Regions from separate parts of the Brevibacillus sp. BD137 genome, predicted to be linked through region 3. Evidence: riboswitches for the same ligand, from Rfam matches in the RefSeq annotation. Region 3 holds a riboswitch; each other region holds the start of a gene.
The links. A riboswitch is a leader RNA that binds a small molecule or an ion and turns the genes downstream of it on or off. The one in region 3 is predicted to bind S-adenosylmethionine.
Positions count from the first base shown of each region.

Region 1: another riboswitch for S-adenosylmethionine. It lies ahead of ODZ53_RS04495 (ABC transporter permease); the one in region 3 lies ahead of ODZ53_RS07985 (BMP family lipoprotein).
Region 2: another riboswitch for S-adenosylmethionine. It lies ahead of ODZ53_RS02645 (aminotransferase class I/II-fold pyridoxal phosphate-dependent enzyme); the one in region 3 lies ahead of ODZ53_RS07985 (BMP family lipoprotein).

Region 1 covers NZ_JAOTNO010000002.1:182,017-188,601, forward strand. The annotation lists gene ODZ53_RS04480 (FAD/NAD(P)-binding oxidoreductase) at 1-1,140, shown strand, start outside; gene ODZ53_RS04485 (MBL fold metallo-hydrolase) at 1,264-2,682, shown strand; gene ODZ53_RS04490 (sulfite exporter TauE/SafE family protein) at 2,725-3,519, shown strand; SAM riboswitch class I at 3,642-3,746, shown strand; gene ODZ53_RS04495 (ABC transporter permease) at 3,856-4,788, shown strand; gene ODZ53_RS04500 (ABC transporter permease) at 4,793-5,740, shown strand; gene ODZ53_RS04505 (ABC transporter ATP-binding protein) at 5,755-6,585, shown strand, end outside.
Region 2 covers NZ_JAOTNO010000001.1:493,130-499,714, forward strand. The annotation lists gene ODZ53_RS02635 (YhcN/YlaJ family sporulation lipoprotein) at 1-77, shown strand, start outside; gene ODZ53_RS02640 (trans-sulfuration enzyme family protein) at 101-1,288, opposite strand; gene ODZ53_RS02645 (aminotransferase class I/II-fold pyridoxal phosphate-dependent enzyme) at 1,285-2,448, opposite strand; SAM riboswitch class I at 2,543-2,662, opposite strand; gene ODZ53_RS02650 (pyridoxamine 5'-phosphate oxidase family protein) at 2,737-3,195, opposite strand; gene ODZ53_RS02655 (DUF5665 domain-containing protein) at 3,334-3,675, shown strand; gene ODZ53_RS02660 (hypothetical protein) at 3,685-5,067, opposite strand; gene ODZ53_RS02665 (hypothetical protein) at 5,255-5,530, opposite strand; gene ODZ53_RS02670 (YlaH-like family protein) at 5,541-5,867, opposite strand; gene ODZ53_RS02675 (glutathione peroxidase) at 6,099-6,572, shown strand.
Region 3 covers NZ_JAOTNO010000003.1:280,356-286,940, forward strand. The annotation lists gene ODZ53_RS07980 (ABC transporter ATP-binding protein) at 1-1,278, opposite strand, end outside; gene ODZ53_RS07985 (BMP family lipoprotein) at 1,400-2,428, opposite strand; SAM riboswitch class I at 2,629-2,751, opposite strand; gene ODZ53_RS07990 (methyl-accepting chemotaxis protein) at 2,903-4,378, opposite strand; gene ODZ53_RS07995 (DUF3298 and DUF4163 domain-containing protein) at 4,534-5,151, shown strand; gene ODZ53_RS08000 (MarR family winged helix-turn-helix transcriptional regulator) at 5,358-5,771, shown strand; gene ODZ53_RS08005 (hypothetical protein) at 5,822-6,097, opposite strand; gene ODZ53_RS08010 (hypothetical protein) at 6,072-6,404, opposite strand; gene ODZ53_RS08015 (NAD(P)/FAD-dependent oxidoreductase) at 6,585-6,585, opposite strand, start outside.

The DNA of each region.
Region 1 (6,585 bases), on a different contig from region 3:
GTTGCTGCCCGTCTCGTCCGTGCTTCCAAAAGGCTCATGGGACAAGTCGCCATCATCGATCCCGCATCCAAGCATTATTATCAGCCTTTGTGGACATTAGTCGGAGGTGGTGCCGCTAAAAAGGAGGAATCCGAGCGAGACCTCTCCTCTCTGATTCCCACAGGCGTCGACTGGATTTGCGATGCGGTCACCATGTTTCAACCGGAACAACACACGCTTAGTACGAAGCAGGGGGCCGTCTTTTCCTATGATTACCTCGTTATTGCTGCCGGATTGCAACTTGATTGGGAGGGGGTAAAGGGTTTGAAGGATGCCGTTGGGAAGAACGGCGTTTGCAGCAACTACGCATACCAAACGGTAGAAAGTACATGGGAAGCCATCCGGAGTTTTAAAGGCGGTACTTCCATTTTTACCCATCCGAATTCACCCGTAAAATGCGGCGGAGCCCCTCAGAAAATCATGTATCTGGCCGATGATTACTTTCGCAAGTTAAAGGTTCGCAACGACTCAGCGATCATTTTTGCATCAGCGAAGGGAAGTATTTTTGACGTTCCCACGTATGCCACTACCCTCAATAAGGTCATTCGTCGCAAGAACATCGAAACGAGATACAAGCATAACCTACTGGAGGTACGGGCGGATACCAAAGAAGCCGTCTTCGAGAATCTGGACACCAAAGAGCAGGTAGTATGGAAGTATGACATGCTTCATGTGACCCCTCCCATGAAAGCGCCCGATTTCATTGCAAACAGCGCATTGGCAGACACAGGAGGCTGGGTCGATGTCGATCCATTTACGCTTTTGCACAAGAGATTTCCCACTATTTTCGGCATTGGCGATTGCACGAATCTTCCCACGTCCAAAACCGGAGCTGCTATTCGCAAACAGGCGCCTGTGGTCGAGAAAAACCTGCTCGCGCTGATCAATGGTAATCCATTGACTGCCAAGTATGACGGTTATACATCCTGCCCACTCGTAACGGGGTACAACAAGCTGGTACTCGCCGAATTTGATTACAACCTGAAGCCGTGCGAAACCTTTCCTTTTGACCAATCCAAAGAAAGATTCAGTATGTACCTGATGAAAAAAGAACTGCTTCCCATCCTTTATTGGAATGGCATGCTAAAAGGATTGATGTGAGACAGTTTTCGAAGGAAAGAGGGAGACATCCATTTTGCGCGATCTGGAATCACTCCGGTATCTGCTTGAGTTACTCACGGAAAAAGCAAACAAATAATTGACAGGTTAAGGGAGGAATACACGATGTTATTGCGTTACTTTTATGATGAGAAGCTTGCCCATGCGTCTTATCTGGTCGGCTGCCAAAAAACCGGTGAGGCGATTGTGATCGATCCCGCTCGTAATCTGGCTCCTTATTTTCAGGTCGCCAAAGCAGAGGGAGTAACCATTGTAGCCGCCACCGAAACCCACATTCACGCTGATTTTGTATCTGGTGCTAGGGAACTGGGAGCAGTTCATCAAGCGAAGCTGTTTTTATCCAATGAGGGCGATGAAGATTGGAAATATCAATACGTGAAAGGCTTGAATCATCAGCTTGTGCACGATGGGGATCGCTTTTTTATCGGAAACTTGCTATTTGAAGTCATGCATACCCCTGGCCATACACCTGAGAGTATCTCCTTCCTTTTGACAGACCTTGGAGGGAATGCAGATCGCCCTATTGGGATCTTCACGGGAGATTTCGTCTTTGTCGGCGATATCGGCAGACCGGACTTGCTCGAAAAAGCAGCGGGAATGAAGGGGACGTCCGAGTTAGGTGCAAGAGCCATGTTCCAGTCCCTCCAAAAATTCAAGCAACTGCCGGATTATATACAGGTATGGCCAGCCCATGGCGCAGGAAGTGCTTGCGGGAAAGCACTGGGAGCCGTGCCGTCTTCTACCGTCGGCTATGAAAAGCTCTTTAACTGGGCGATGTCACACACGAGTGAAGAGGAATTCGTTCAGGCTCTCCTGGATGGACAACCAGAGCCGCCAACGTATTTTGCCGTGATGAAACGCGTGAATAAGGAAGGCCCTGCCTTGCTAAAGGAGCTTCCTGTTGTTCGAGAGTTCAACTCGCTTGAAGCGGTAAAGGAATCACTGGAAAACGGACAGATGATCGATACGCGACCTTTCCACAAATTTGCGAAGGGGCATCTGGCGGGAACACTTCACATTCCCTTTAACAAGTCATTTGCCAACTGGGCGGGTTGGATTGTCGATTACGATCGGCCCGTTCACATCCTGACCACCCCAGATGCGCTGGACGAGATTTTGCAAGCCTTGCATGCTGTAGGGATTGATCATGTCACAGGCTTTATCGACAGCACCAAACTAGTGGAAAGTGAAGTGTCTTCGCTCGAGACAATCGAAGAGGTATCACCGCTGGAAATTGCAGAACGGGTGGAAAAGGGAGAGGTTCACGTAGTAGATGTACGTAATTTGGCCGAGTGGGAGGAAGGACATATTCCAGATGCACAGCACATCATGCTCGGTACACTCGCCATGCGGCTAGATGAGATTCCTCACGATAAACCGCTTCTCGTACAATGCCGTTCCGGTGCCCGATCTGCCATTGGCGCAAGCATTCTTAAAGCAAACGGATTCAAGGATGTAATGAATTTGAGCGGCGGTATCTTACAATGGCAAATAGACCGCTTGCCAGTAGTAGAACGAGGATAAAACGAAACGAAATCAAAGCGAGTCGCTGCAAAGGGTGAGCCTATGACTATCGACCTAGTGATCACACTGTTTGTTATCGGTTTCGTGGGATCGTTCATTTCTGGTCTCGTTGGAATCGGGGGCTCCATCATCAAGTATCCGATGCTTCTGTACATTCCGCCCGCCCTTGGATTCGTTGCTTACACAGCTCACGAAGTATCCGGAGTAAGTGCCGTCCAAGTATTTTTTGCCACCCTAGCCGCTGTTTGGACTCTGCGCAAAGATAAGCTTATTCATTACCAGCTCGTTGTGTACATGGGAAGTGCCATTATTGTCGGGAGCTTGCTTGGAGGATATGGAGGAAAATTTCTTTCGGAAAATGCCGTCAATATCGTTTACGCCATCCTGGCCACGATTGCTGTAATCTTGATGTTCCTGCCAAAAAAGCGAATGGACGAACGTGAACAGACGACCGAGGTTATCTTTCATAAACCAACAGCTGTCTTATCTGCTTTGACGGTCGGAGGTGCCTCCGGAATTGTCGGGGCAGCGGGCGCTTTTATTTTGGTTCCCATCATGTTGATCATCCTCAAGATACCGACAAGAGTTGCGATTGCGTCCTCTCTTGCCATCACTTTTCTATCTTCCATTGGATCGACGATAGGGAAATGGATGGCAGGGGACATATTGCTGTGGCCATCCGTGATCATGGTAATCGCCAGTATCATGGCAGCGCCGCTCGGTACGAAGGTCAGCAAACGTTTGGGCACGCGGATTCTCCAATCCATTCTTGCCTTGTTGATCCTAGCCACCACGATTAAGATTTGGGCTGACATCCTCCTATTCATACGTGTATGAAGATTTACTTTTTTCACAAATAAAATAAAGAAAAATCAATTGTCATGGAACAGCATTGACATATCCGAGTAAAATGATAAGATAAAAAAGAATTTTACAATGAAATTAAATTTCATAGAACATTCTTATCGAGAGTGGTGGAGGGACTGGCCCGATGAAACCCGGCAACCTTGGTCTGATTGACCTTACGGTGCTAATTCCTGCGGAGTTAATCTGCGAGATGAGAAGGTGGGAAACGTGCAATCGCCCCTCTTCTTTTCGGAGAGGGGTTTTCTATATTTATAATCCGTAGTATTCTCATCTCTTTACTTTGTATTATTTAAAGGAGGAAACAACGTGCTTTATTATGCAGTCAAGCGTGGCTTTCTCATGATCGTTACGCTGTGGATGATTGTCACGGTAACGTTCGTGACGATGCACCTGATTCCTGGTGATCCATTCGCGTCAGATGCCAAAATGCTTCCAGAAGAAGTGGTGAAGAACATGCGAGCGGAGTACAAACTGGATCAGCCAATCACGGTACAGTACCTGCTCTATCTAAAAGGATTGCTGCAATTTGACTTAGGGCCCTCTATCCAGTCCAAGACGAGGGATGTGAACACACTGATTGCAGAGGGATTTCCCGCATCGGCTGTTCTGGGACTCCAGTCGTTTATGGTCGCGCTGGCAGGTGGAATCACACTGGGAATCGTAGCGGCACTCTATCACAATCGGACCTTGGATTTCTTGTCTATGTTTGCTGCCATCATCGGAATCTCCGTCCCCAGTTTTATTCTCGCGCCACTGTTGATCAAGTACTTAGCGGTCAAATGGGAGCTTTTACCCGTCGCTGCATGGGGGAGCTGGGAGCACTCGATTCTTCCAACACTTGCGCTCGCTATCGGTCCGCTCGCCATCATCGCTCGTTTTGTACGAGCCAGCATGCTTGAGGTTTGGCAACAGGAATACATAAGTACGGCAGAGGCCAAAGGGCTTGGCACCTTTTCCATTGTCGTTAGACACGGGATGCGCAACGCCATCCTGCCTGTTCTTACCTTTATCGGTCCGCTGTTTGCCAACCTGATGACCGGAACCTTTGTGGTGGAAAAGATTTTCGCCATTCCCGGGATCGGCAAATATTTCGTGGAAAGCATTTTTAACCGCGATTATCCCGTTATTTTGGGAACGACTGTGTTTTACAGCTTTGTGCTCATTTTTACTTTGTACATCATCGACCTGCTGTATCGGGTGATTGACCCGCGCATCAGATTAACGAGTGGAGGGAGGTAGCGTTATGGCCAATCAGGCAACACAACTGGATTCTCTGTTTCGACCAGTCGACCGAAATCGGCTTTCTGAGGAAATTCGGGAGCGGCCGAGTCTTGGGTATTGGCAGGAGGTATTGCAGAGGGTATCCAGTAACAAGCTGGCAATGCTCGGGTTCTTCCTGCTCGCAGCAGTGGTAACCCTCTCAATCATCGGTCCGCTTCTCGTTCCCCACAGTCCACATGAACAGTCTTTGATGAAAGGAAATCTGCCACTGTCAGGCGAGCACTGGTTTGGAACCGATGACTTGGGGCGGGACATGTGGGCACGTACCTGGGCAGGCGGACAAATCTCTTTGTTTATTGGTGTGGCGGCAGCAGCCATCGACCTCGTGATTGGTGTATGCATCGGCGGGATATCCGGTTACATGGCAGGGAGGAACAAGCTGGGTGACCGTGTAGACAACATCCTGATGCGGTTGGCTGAAATTCTGTACAGCATTCCGTATCTGCTGGTGGTAATCCTGCTGATGGTGGTTCTGGAGCCTGGACTCGCAACAATCATTATTGCCCTTTCGCTAACTGGCTGGGTGGGGATGGCCCGCCTGGTCAGAGGACAAATCATGCAGATCAAGCGGCAGGAGTTTGTGCTGGCCGCAGAAAAGCTGGGCACCTCTCATGCCAAAATCATCATCAAACATCTGCTGCCGAATACGATCGGCGTCATCATCGTCAACCTGACCTTTACAATTCCGCACGCGATTTTCGCCGAATCATTTCTCAGCTTTCTTGGGCTGGGTGTGCAAGCGCCAATAGCCAGCTGGGGAACCATGGCCAACGACGCGCTGGCGGTTATGCTGAGCGGCCAGTGGTGGCGACTGTTTTTTCCGGGATTCATGATTTCGCTTACGATGTTCGCGTGCAATGCACTCGGGGACGGTTTGCAGGATGCACTGGACCCACGGATCAGGAAATGAGGGGGGAGTACATTATGAAGCCTTTATTGGAAGTAGATCAGCTACACGTCTCCTTTCGCACGTACGGTGGTGAGGTGCAGGCAGTAAGAGGGGTTTCCTTTTCTGTGAAGGAGGGAGAGACGCTGGCGATTGTGGGGGAAAGCGGCTGCGGAAAAAGTGTGACGGCCCGGGCATTGATGGGGATGATTCCACCGCGATCTGGTCAGGTAAAAGGCGGCAGCATTCGGTTTCGCGGGCGTGAACTGACTGGGCTGACGAAGCTGGAATGGCAGCAGGTTCGCGGCTCGCAGATCGGTATGATCTTTCAGGACCCGATGACCTCGTTGAACCCCACGATGAAAATCGGTCAGCAGATTGCGGAAGGGCTGATCAAACATCGAAAGCATACGAAGATGGAAGCAAAGGAAGAGACGCTGAAACTGCTGGAGAGGGTAGGTATTCCAGAGGCGGCGAGGCGATTTGAACAATATCCGCACGAGCTAAGTGGAGGAATGCGGCAGCGTGTCGGAATCGCTATGGCGCTAGCCTGCCAACCGCAGTTGGTTATCGCGGATGAACCGACGACGGCGCTCGACGTGACCATTCAGGCACAGATACTTCGTCTGATGAAGGAATTGCAGGAGCAGTTGCAGACGTCGATCATTTTGATCACCCACGATCTGGGCGTAGTCGCAGAGGTGGCCGATCATGTAGCGGTCATGTACGCAGGTGAAGTGGTGGAGAGCGGCCCGGTGGGAGAGATTTTTGACAATCCGCGCCATCCATACACACAAGGGCTGTTGCAGTCTGTGCCACGTCTCGATGCAGGTAAAAAAGAACGACTGATTCCCATCGAAGGGACACCG
Region 2 (6,585 bases), on a different contig from region 3:
AAGTAAAAGAAAAACGCATGCACAAAGAGCCACAAGGACAAAACAAAATCAACGCAAATCGTACAGGAACACCTTAAAGAAAAAGAGGTATCCCCCGGAATTAAGCCCGGGAGAATACCTCTTTTTCTTTATAAGCTGGTGCTTCAGATGGCAAATGATCCAGTGCTTGCTTCAAATCTGCCACCAAGTCATCAAAATCCTCTAAACCAGCTGACAATCTGATCAAACCATCTGTGATTCCCCTTGCAGCTCTTTCTTCAGCGGGCATCGCTGCATGTGACATCGTAGCTGGATACGAGAGAATCGTTTCCACTGCCCCGAGGCTGACTGCCACAATCGGCAATTTCACGCGATCAAACAGCGCTTTTGCACGCTCACGGCTCCCTACATCAAAGGAAAGAACAGCCCCATGACCGGTCGCTTGTTGTGTTTGAATCAGGTGACCGGGGTGATCCGCCAGTCCCGTATAGTAAACGCGACTTACTTGTGGATGCGTAGACAACCACTCAGCCAAGCCCGCGGCTGTCTTCGTGCTCACATCCAGTCGGGCTTTCAATGTTTTGAGCCCTCGCATCACGAGCCAGCAGTCCTGCACACCCAAAATCGCTCCCATGCCATTCTGGATAAAGTAGAGCTGCTCCCCTAACCCAGCTTCTCTGGTCACGGCCAGACCAGCCACGACGTCGCTATGCCCTCCAATAAACTTTGTTGCACTATGAATGACCACATCTGCGCCAAGTTCCAATGGTCGCTGGTAATACGGGGTAAGGAACGTATTATCGACAATGACGAGCAAGCCGTGCTCCTTCGCGATACGAGAAACCGCTGCAATATCTGTCACCTTTAAGGTAGGATTGGAGGGGGTCTCCAGGTAAACCCCTTTCGTTGCCGGTGTAATAGCCGCACGAACGGCTTCTGTCTCTGTCGCATCCACGAACGTTACAGAGATGCCCATTCTCGACAATACCTTGGTCAAAAACCGAAACGTGCCACCGTATACATCTTCCGCCACTACAACATGATCTCCGGCAGAAAACAGCATGAACACGCTGGAAATGGCAGCCATGCCAGATGAGAACGCGAAACCGCGTGCGCCTCCCTCCAGAGACGCAATGGCTTCTTCCAAAGCCTGCCTAGTCGGATTGCCTGATCTGGCATAATCGAATACACCTGGCTGATCGATATCAGCCTGATGAAACGTAGAAGCTTGATAAATCGGAACCGACGACGCACCTGTGAACGGGTCAATGCAAGTGGAACCGTGGAGGATCTTGGTGGCAAAATTCATCGTACACTCCCCCCTACGACCAAACTAGCATTCAAGGCCTGAAACAAATCGGCTACGACATCATCTGGATGCTCGATGCCAACCGACAGCCGCAACAATCGATCACAAACACCGACATGCTCTCTGACTTCTTGCGGGATATCCGCGTGAGTCTGCGTCGCCGGATACGTACACAATGACTCAACACCACCCAGGCTTTCAGCAAAGGACACGATTTGCAGATTTTGCAAGAACAATCCCACCTGCTCCACATCGCGTACGCGGAACGATACCATCCCACTATGCCCTGTCGCTTGATTCACCTGGATCTCATGTCCCGGATGCTCTGGCAGACCCGGATAAAATACCTCCGCTACTGCCGGATGCTCACGCAGCTTTTCCGCTACAATCAAGGCATTGGATTGATGGCGCTCCATCCGCAATGCCAATGTTTTCATCCCGCGAATGAGAAGCCAGCAATCTTGAGGTCCGAGTACAGCACCGATTGAATTGTGCAAAAACCGGATTTTTTCCGACAACTCTTCTCCTTTTGTTACGATGAGTCCAGCCAACACATCGTTGTGTCCTGCCAAATACTTGGTCGCACTATGTAAGACGATATCTGCACCAAGCTCTAGTGGGCGTTGACAATACGGGGTTAAGAATGTGTTGTCTACAATCGTCAGGAGACTGTGCTGCTTCGCCAATTGTGCTACTGCTCGAATATCGGTAATCTGCATGAGCGGATTGGTTGGTGTCTCGACGAAAATAGCCTTTGTGTCTGGGCGAATCGCATTTTTCAGTGCACCAATGTCACGCAAATCCACGTACGAAAACGTCAGACCGTAACGAGAGAGCACTTGTTCGAACAATCGATAGGTTCCCCCGTACAGATCGAGCGAAACAATCAGATGATCTCCTTGGGAAAACAAACCCATAACGGTATGAACAGCAGCCATCCCTGAGGCGCAAGCGAATCCTGCATCTCCTGATTCCGCTATAGCGATGGTCTCCTCCAAAATGGTGCGAGTAGGATTAGCTGTGCGCGTATAGTCATAGCCAGTGCTCTGGCCCAAGGCAGGATGACGATAAGCCGTTGCATAGTAAACAGGAAAGCTCACCGCCCCTGTTTTTTCGTCTTTGCCTACTCCCGCCTGAATCAACTTTGTTTCCATTTTCATGTCTGTTTCTCTCCCTCCAATAGTGTACGAGGGCATCAAAAAAGCCCTCTTTCCTCTGAAAGAAGGCTTTGTTTACGTCACCGTAAGCAAATCCTTCTCATCTTTCAGAGTTTGATAACTCTGCAGGAATTAGCACCATTATCTCCCTGTTAAAATACAGGTGATTGGTTGCCGGGCATCATCGGGCCAGTCCCTCCGCCGCTCTGGATAAGAAGATTGCTATTCAATTCGATTGACCCTAATACTAATGGATCGGTAGGATTCTTGTCAACAATTTATTTCCACCCGTTAATTTGCATCTTTCAGGGCAGTCATAACTTGATTGTCCAGCTTCGCTGCTGCGTTTTTGTCATACGTCTTTTCATATTGTGGTTCTGCGGAAATACGGGAACCGTAAAACATAATATCACGAACAGCCTCAATTTTGATCTCTACCATGGCCAGCTTGAGCGGAACACCTTCCAGGCGGTCTGTTTTAACGACAGCACGACCATTAATGGCGAAAGACGAGCCGGCACCGATCAAATGCAGGACAACCTGCGGTTCCTTCGCAATATTAGCCAAAATACGTGAGCGATTATCCACGGCAAAACGAATCGTATCGGCGCTGACAGCAAACGTCCAGGACAAGGAACTGAGCGATGGTGCTCCTGACTCATGGTCTACTGTGCCCAAGGTAACAAAACGCTCCTTTTGCAAGAGCTTGAATAAATCTTCGGAAAGAGTTTGGGAAACAGTTTCAGCCATTTCAAAGCCTCCTATCAAACGTTTAGTACGTTCATTTTACCCTTCGCATAGCTGATAGGCAAACGTTTCCTCTTCACCTTGATTCTGGTTGTCTTTTTCCCTAGACTGGTAGGTAACGATACCGAATGATGGAAGGGGATGGACAGCTTGTCGCCTACAGATCGCCTCATGCAGCAAATTGACCAAGTACTTGAAGAGCTTCAGGAAGTTCGAAAGGTAAATGAGCGGATGCACAAAATTGCGATGTTCTTAGAAGATATCCGATTAGCAGATGTGATCCAAAATTACACAGCCCCGCGCAAGCTGCTCTGGATCAATTTCCTCGCAGGTCTTGCCCGGGGTCTGGGATTGACGATTGGTACTGCTATCGTTTTGGCTTTCCTCGGCTCCCTCTTGACGCAATTTCTTTCGATCCCCATTCTGGGGGACTACATCAGACAATTGGTGGAGTACGTCGAGACTTACAAGCAACGGCCTTAATGATAGAGACTAGTCTCTGTCCTCGTCATGATCGTCATCATCGTGATCTTCATTCCATTCCTTACCGTGCTTTTTCCAATAGCCATACGCATTGCCGTTGGGATGCTTATCTTTCTGCTTGCCTTTTTCTTTTTTCTTTTTGTCATCATCATCGTCTTCATCGCCGTCTGTAGGCTTCACAGGCTCGACAATGACCTTTGTGCTGAGTGCAACGTCAGCTTTCTTAATCAGCTTATCGTCTTCATACAATGCGAATTGAATCGATTTGGCACTAAAGGAATGATTCTTGTAAGACAACGTCAAAGAAAACTCGCCTTTGTCATTCGGTTTAATCTCTTTTTTCTTCCCGTCAGGAGCGATCACAACCAGCTCAGCATCGTCCTTTTTGTTCCAGCCGCTTACTGTCCCCTTCACCTGGATGGACTTGGCGGCAGGATTGTTTACAGCAGTCGCCTTGATGACAAATTCGGTCGCTTGATCCTTGTCAGGAGCGTTAACGATTTCTACCTGAACGGATTCGGAATCAACCTTCTTGCCATCCTCGTAAACCTCGATCAAGGCTTTTTGATCTTTTGCTGCTTGTACATCCTTTACTGAAACCGTAAAGCTGCCTACGCCATCCCACAGCTTCTTCACGTTTGCGTCTTTTTTCACGCCATTATAGGTGACAGTTACTTTATCTGCCCCCTGCTTGACAATTCCTTTTACCTTTAATTCCTTTTTCTTCGCATCCAATACAGACATAGTATGGATGATCATTTCCTGATCTTCTTCTGCTTTTGGAACGATCTTTACCTGTTCGCTATCGACCAGCTTGCTGCCCGCATAGGCACTTACGGTTACATACGGCTCATAGGATGCATCCGGAGCTTCAAAGCTGACCGTAAAAGAGTGCTCGTTGGTCGGAACGACTTCAATGATGTCGGAATTCGGCTTTTTCACTACCACCTTGGTGACATCCGAAGTCACAATCCCCTTTATGTACACCTTGTTATTTTCAGTCTTGGCATTTACGCTCACGATTTCTTCAGCATTCTCTGTCAGGCGCACTTCCAGCCAGATGTCGCTGTAGTACTCGTTGTAGATACGCTCCCACTCCGCTTTGTTTTCTTCCATATACGTTTGGAGCTTCGTATTCAAGTTGATTTCATCTACAATGATGTACAAGTGATCCGCTTGATTTTTCAAGAGCATGTTCAACGTGGTTGGATCATTTTGGGCCAGTTCTTTTAAATTGTAGCGCGTGACTTGCTTCCCCTCGTCATTCATGACTACCTTTGTGGCACTTGGACTAGCAATCGAGCTTGCATTGGCAAAAATTGGCGTTAAACAGCCAAGAATACCTGCCGCTGTCACAACTGCTAATACGGGCTTGGTCATGTACTTCTTCAATGGTAGTTCCCCCTTCTAGTCTGCCAAAATCCCCCTGCTTGCTTGGGTCTTTCATATTGACGGGAAATCATTTTCAAAAGTTGCAGCATCCAGGAAACCGCGTCTTATTACCTATGAAAAGCGCTTGAAACAAAAACCCCCCCAACTTCCGAATCATTTCGGCAAGTGGAGAGGAGTCTTTGTCCCGTTAGTTGCAGTTGTACTTGGGCTCACTTTCAATCGCGACCAATAAAGCTTCGGCTGATTCAGCAGGGTATCGCACTTCCACGGACTGTGAATCAGCGTTCCCCGATAGCACATACCAGCTACCTTCCTGACGGTAACCGATATCGCTCATTTGATGATCCTCATGTAGCAATTGCAAGAAAAAAGCAGCTGTATCCAAAGCAGAGCGGTCCTCTGGTCGCGCATCGGCAACCAATTGAATTTGGAGCCAATTAAAAAGTGCATCTTCACGCTTCACGCGATTCTCCTCACTTTCGCCCAGTTTGCTCCGGTTTGATCCGTACCTTTACAATCACGAGAATCGCGATCGCCACCAGCATTGCACTTTTCACAGGAAGCTGCACATCCAAAATAGCGAAAATGAGAGCTCCAACAAATAAAAGGATGTACAAGAGCACATTTTTCAAAATAGGCATACGGATACGGGTAGCAAAGCCAAGATAATAGACAATAATTAATTCCGCAAACAAAATCCAAGCGCGATATTTATCAGCCCACATGCGAAAGCTGTCAAATGCTGTGAGCTGATCTGGATTCGTTGGCACATAGGTTGATGCGATTTGTATCCAGTCCATCACTTATCTCTCCTGTCTTCAAGCGGTGAAACCCCTACCGCTTCACATGCCACCTCATAGGCGGAATGAAACGAATAGTCACTCCTTTTTTCTTAGGAAAACGCTATCTTTCTTACTTTATCAGGTGGTGGATTCTGTGTCAAAAAACGGTAGGCCCTTCCATGTAACTGGCATGATTTTCGCCGTACATGCTATGATGAGGATATGTCAGTAGAAAAAGGTGGGAATAAGATGAGCTTGTATGATATTGCCGTCAAAACGATTTCCGGTGAAGAAAAGACTTTGGCCGCCTTCAAAGGCAAGGTACTGCTAATTGTGAACGTCGCCAGCCAATGCGGACTTACCCCTCAATACAAAGGTCTACAGGAGCTGTATGAGCGTTATCAAGATAAGGGTCTCGTCGTTCTCGGCTTTCCTTGCAACCAGTTCGCTGGGCAAGAGCCTGGAACAGAAGAAGAAATCGCAACGTTCTGCGATCGCAATTACGGCGTGACGTTCCCGCTTTTTGCGAAGATCGATGTCAATGGTCCTGGTACCCACCCGTTGTATCAGTACTTGAAGGAACATGCTCCAAGCGAAGAAAATCCAGATATCGAATGGAACTTCTCCAAATTCCTCGTGGATAAAGACGGTCGTGTCGTGAAACGCATCAGTGCTCGTACTCAACCCGAAGAACTCAGCTCAGATATCGAGAGTCTGTTGTAAGGACAAGCCCAAA
Region 3 (6,585 bases):
CTCAGCTGCAATCAAAAACGGAGTTTCATGTCCCAACTCCCTTGCTACGATCAGCTTTTGCAAATTTCCACCTGACAGATTCCCTGCCAGCTCCTGCAATTGTCGGGAACCTGTTTTGATGGCAAACTGATCAACCCAGCCTTTTACGACTTGGCGGAATTTCTCCCGCAAAACGACGCCACGGCGGTTATAAGCAGGCTTTCGCTGATAGCCCATCAACGCATTTTCCTCGACGCTTGAGAGTTTGGCCGTTCCCCACAGGTAGCGATCCTCCGGAATATGTGCCAAGCCGGCATCTCGAATGGTGGCTACTGATTTGTTCGTCACATCCTTGCCACCTAACCGCACCGTACCCTCCTGTGCCGCTCGCAAACCACTGATCGCTTGTAGCAGCTCGGATTGTCCATTCCCGGAAACACCTGCGATTCCTACGATTTCCCCGTGGTGTACGGTAAAGCTGACTTGATCGAGCAGGGTCTGCTTTTCTCGAACCGCAAGATTCTCCACCTGCAACAAGGGGCCTTTTTCCAGAGGGACTCGTTCAGCTAGCTCCTGCAATTCTCGTCCGACCATCAATCTTGCCAAATCATCCGCATTTGTCTCATTCCGCGAAACCGTTCCCGTCACTTTGCCCCCGCGCAGTACCGTAATACGATCGGCTACCTCCATGACTTCCTGCAACTTGTGTGTAATCAAAATGACGCTCTTGCCGCTCTTTGCCAAGTTTCGAATCGTTTGCAGCAGGTCGCGTACCTCCAGCGGGGTAAGGACAGCAGTCGGCTCGTCCAACACGATAATATCCGCTCCCTGATACAGGACCTTCAGAATTTCGACCCGTTGCTGTTCCCCGATCGAGCAATTTGCTACCATAGCCTGCGGATGAATCGGAATGCGATACTGCTCACTCAGCGCCCGCACCTTTTCCTCTGCGTCCTTTCTGTTGAAAAAGCCTGCTTGCTTCGGCTCATATCCGATCACGATATTTTCAGTCACACTGAATTCTCCGAAGAGCATAAAGTGCTGGTGAACCATCCCGATTCCATTTCGAATCGCGTCCTCTGGTCCGCGAAAAACAACTGGCTTGCCGTTTAACACGATCTCTCCCGACGTCGGCTGCTCCATCCCGTACAGCATCCGCATCAGTGTCGTTTTGCCCGCTCCATTTTCCCCGACAATCGCATGGACCTCTCCTGCTGCCAGTGAGAACGACACCTTGTCGTTAGCGGTAAAATCTCCGTACTTCTTGGTCATGGCCCTCATTTCCAAGCGATCGGTCATTCCCACTCCCTCATTTCTGTACGTCCTTTTATGAAAATGGAAGACCGACTACACAGCCGTAGTCGGTCACATCCATCACTGTGCACAAGCTATAAATAAACGTTCAGTACCGAGAACCTTTTTAAAACTGGTCTGGTACTTTGCGGCTACCCGCTACAATCTCATCGCTGATCGCTTTCACTTTATCCACCACTTCTTGTCCAATAAAAGCGTTCAGCGGCGTCTTGCTTTCGTGCGTGACATAGGTTACACCAACACCTTTTTCCTTCAAGCCGTATGCCACAACACCTGGTTTGAACGTTCCTTCTACAAAGGTCTTCACGGTTTCATAAGCTGCCGCGTCAGTTCCTTTCAATTGGGACAGAACAATATGCTCTGGATCAATCGTCGTACGGTCAACGTCCTGACCTGCTGTGAAGAAACCTTTTTCCTTCGCCGCTTCGAAAACGCCGAGGTCGCCTACTGCTGCTGCACCGTTAATGAAATCAGCGCCTTTGGAAGCTTGGAGCAAAGCCAATTCCTTCGCTTTTGCCGGGTCAGTGAAGCTTCCTACATAGTTGACCATGAGCTCTGCTTTTGGATTTGTCGCTTTCAAGCCCTCTCCGAAGCCAACCGTCCATTTTTTCAACTGCGGAATATCAAGAGCGACAACCATACCCACTTTGTTCGTTTTCGTTGCCAAGCCTGCTGCTGCTCCCACCAGGTAAGCCGCTTCCTGCTCGCGGAAGGTAACACTGCGAACGTTTGGCAAATCCACTACCGTATCAATAATCGCAAAATTACGGTCAGGATTTTCGGTAGCTACTTTTTTCAATGCATCCTCTGATGTAAAGGAAGAAGTGATGATCAAATCATAATTTTCTGCAACAGCCACACGCAGATTTTCTTCAATCGCTCCATGGTCTGTAGATTCGATCGTTTTTACTTCTGCCCCCAGCTCTTGTGCAGCTTTCTTGGCACCCTCGTCCATTTGTTGGAAGAATGGATTGACACCGATTTTCTCAGGCAAAATCAAGGCAATTCGCTTTTTGGCCGCGCCCTCTTGTCCTGCTGCTTGTCCTCCTGGCTGATCTGCCGGTGCGCTTGTGCCAGTCGAGCACCCTGTTGCCAATACTGCGAATGTCGTTAATGCCAGCAATAACTTCTTCATGATGTATCTCTCCCTATCCGAACTTTACGTTTTTCTTTATCCTATTAGGTAATGTACGGCTTTTTACCTATTTTTTCAATACCATTTACGAATATTCTCTTATAAAATTAATTTATCGTTCGTTTATTCCTCCTCTTCTTTTACAAATACAACAAAAAAACTCTCCCCGGAGGAAGAGTTTGCGTACGAAGCCGTTCTCTTCCTCATCTGTCAAAACCATGGTACAGGTTTTGCAGGAATTGGCACCTTTCTGTTCATGCATAGACATGATCAGTGGTTGCCGGGCATCATCGGGCCAGTCCCTCCGCCGCTCTTGATAAGGTGGGTGAATATATTTAGTTACAATGGAATTCATTCTAGCAGAACGGTTCGAAAATGCAATTCTTTTTTCTCAATTCCAAACACTTCTACAAGTAAATAAAAGTTTAAAAAGTCATCTTTTCAGCACCGAGAAATTGGCGAGAAGCGCAACCTCTAATTTACGTGAAAGGTTTGCTGGAGGCGATGCGACAACGTATTCAGCTCGCCCAGCTCTTCCGTAATCTCACGCACTTTTTGATGCTGGTTTTCTGCTGTCGCAAACAGCTCTTCTAAGTTGGCTACGGATTCCTCGGTTACGGCTGTAATGGTCGACATCTCGATGGCAACCTCGCCGGAACGCACTTTTACCCGGTCCATGCTGGAGCTTACTTGATCAGCTGCTTCTAGGAAGGCCATCATACCAGCACGCACTGCTTCAATGGAGGCCACTGTTTTTACGGCCAGCTCTTGGCCTTTTGCAACAGACACTTCCCCACTGCTCATATGTTGCACCGCATTCTCACTTTCCTGGTGGAGTGACTTGAGAATGTCGGTAATTTCCTGTGTGGCTGTCGCGCTTTGTTCTGCCAGCTTGCGTACCTCATCCGCTACCACAGCAAATCCCCGTCCATGCTCGCCTGCACGCGCCGATTCAATCGCCGCATTCAGTGCCAAGAGATTCGTTTGTGTCGCGATCTGATTAATAGCGCCGACAATTTCCTCTACGCGATTCGCCTGCCGATTGAGCTGGTGAATCGTAGAGGCTGCTACATTGACTGCTTGCACAATTTGCTCCATCTGTGAGGACAGATCGTTCATCATCTGAACGCTTTCTGTCAGACGACGGTTGTTTTGTTGCGATTCTGTTTTCATTGCGTTGGTCTGCGATGTGACTGCCTCGATTTCCTGATCGATGGATTGAACCTCTTCTTCGATCTTCACCGTAGAATTCGCCTGTGATTCCATGCCGACGGCGACTTCCTTGAAGGCTACCATCATTTCATCTGTATTGCGCTTCGTACCTTCCGCATGCTCATGCACATGATCGCTTGTACGATCTAGCTGCTCCGTCATTTCCTGGATGTTCAAAAGCATTTCTCCCAGACGGCGCTCCTTCTCTTCCGCTTCCTGCCTTGCGTCGTGCGCTTTTTGCAGAGAGGCTTGTCCGGCGAGACAGAGATACGTTACGGCTCCCATCATCATGAGAATCGTGACAATACGCATAAGCAAATTGAGCTCCGAAAAATCGCCATCGAAGATCTGGTAGGTTCCTGTGTAGAACCCAATAACCGTGACAATGATTTGGGTAATTCCCGCTGTTACGACCAGCTTCCAATCCAAATACGCTGCTAAAAAGCCCATGACGATAAAAGCGAGGAAGGTGATCTCCTGGTAATCGGTAAAGTGATCGAATGAAATCGCATAAAACATGAGTCCAATTGCCACCAGGTAACGAATTACAAGACTATCCTTGCGAATGAAATAATACGGCGAAACAATTAAAGTGACCAGCAATCCCAAGGACGTCACTTTCCAGAAATTCACATCCACTTGGTAGGCAATGAGCCCCGCCATCCACAAATGATTCCATAGGATAAAAATCATAAAGCCTTCTTTGTCAGTTAAGGTATTGCGAATCAATTGAATCATAATTGCCCCCCTTTTCCTTTTTACTTATGTATCGGATTCTTTCCCCATTATATAGCCAAACCTTTGGCAAATTTGTGAAAAAAGTGAGAACAGCCAAAAACAATTTCGAATAGGCTATTACACAACTCTCGCGTACAGGAGGTAAACGGAGAAAAGTGGAACTTAATCAATTGCCAGCTACCGTGCTGACACGGACGATTAGCCGTCCGAACACCACGATTTACTATCCGCAATTGGCGGGATTAGCCAACCAGCAAGCGGAAAAAGATATCAACCGGGCGATTTATCAAACGGTTCAAGGCTTAATTCACGAGCAACAACGGGTCCAGGTACCGGGAAATACAGAAATGCAAGGAAGCTACGAAATCAAGACAAACGAACGCGGCATTTTCAGTGTTGTGTTGAGCAACTACGCCTATACACCGCAAATGGCTCACGGCATGACCTTCCTCGGTTCGATCACCGCTGATATCCAAACAGGCAAGCTGTATACGCTGCGGGAATTATTCAAGCCAGGAAGCGATTACGTCAAGGTGATTTCCGAAAACATCAAGCGTCAAATCAAAGAAAGAAACATCCCCACACTTAATGGCTTTACTTCGATTAAGCCCGATCAAGATTATTACATCGCCGACAAAGCACTGGTCATCTACTTCCAGTTGTACGAAATTACGCCCTACTACGTCGGTTTCCCCATGTTCCCCATTTCGGTCTATGAACTGGAGCCAATCATCAATGAAAAAGGTCCACTGAGCATCTTGTCCGCAGATTAAATGCACTGTACCGCCGTATTTTTCACCCAGGTGAGTGTCTTCTTTCATGACACTCGCCTGATTCTATTTGTGTCAGAAAATCCATAATTTCGCCATCGAATAAACGTTTACTTATATGTCCAGAACTGCTAGTATGTTATTGTACATATTTACTTAAGCAATAAGTGTACGATATATCGGACCAGCTTTCCTGGAGGTATATACTCATGCAATATTATGGTCATCGAATTAGCCAAACCGCAAGAATATTCAGCAAATCACTAAATGGGTCTATGGCTCCCATGGGATTATACAGCTCGCAATGGGGTATTATTCTTTGCTTGCATTATCGTGAATCGCTTACTCAGGTTCAATTGAGCAACTACCTGAATGTTGAAGCCCCGACGATTACCCGGACACTCACCCGTTTGGAAGAGATGGGCTGGATCATTCGCTCAGAGGGTGATGACAAGCGTGAGCGCTATGTGTCCTTGTCTCCGCAAGCAATCGAACGGTTCCCGGAATGGTTGGAGGCTGCAAAAGTGCAAGAAGAGCTGGCACTCCGCGGCGTTGACGAAGCAGAGCTCGCTATCTTTAACCGCGTTTTGAAGAAAATGAACGATAATTTACAGCCGTTGTAACAAATAAAAAATGACTTCGCCCAAAAGCAGTTTGGTGAAGTCATTTTTTGTTAGCCATTTTTCCGTGTGCTATGGATGAGGGTGTTAAGCTCTTGTTCCAATTGAATCAGTTCAAGCTGTATCTGTTGCTTTTGCAATTGTTTTTTCTGTTGCAGTACTTGTTTCTTCAAATCATTTGATTCTTTGTCATTCGCTTGTTTGTCTGTAGAAGCAGGCTGCTCCGGTTCCACCTGTCCAGTCGAACCTATGGCAGCTAAGAAAGTGCCAATCACTGCGATCCACCCCCCTACCGCTACCAACTCATTCGCTAGATTTTTTTCGATCATCCTTTTTCCCTCCGTTTTTGGGTTGATTCTCCTGTAAATTCTTTTTTATATCTTGAACACTATCTCGCAATTGAGCAATTTGCTGTTCAATTCGTTTGAACTGCATATCGTCATCATTGTCATTGCCATTTTTGTTTTTCCCATTGATTTGCTTGTTTAATTGAATGAGGGGCTGTATCAACTTGTCATTGTTGCAGGCAGGCTTTTGACTTAATTTGGTTGTTTTATCAATGGCAAGGATGACAAAGCCAAGCGAAATAATCCAAAGTGCTATTACAGCGGTATCGTCATCATCACAAAAAAACATAGATACCTCCATGCCAATAAAGGTCGTGGTTTGATTATTGGCCCTTCTACACAATACGCTTCTGCCTAATTCCTCGTGACACGGAACCACCACTTCCCTGATGTTGTTCTGTCATGAAAAAAGGCTCCCCACCAAGCACAAGGTGCCCAGCAAGAAGCCTATTGGTTATGAGCGTATTCGT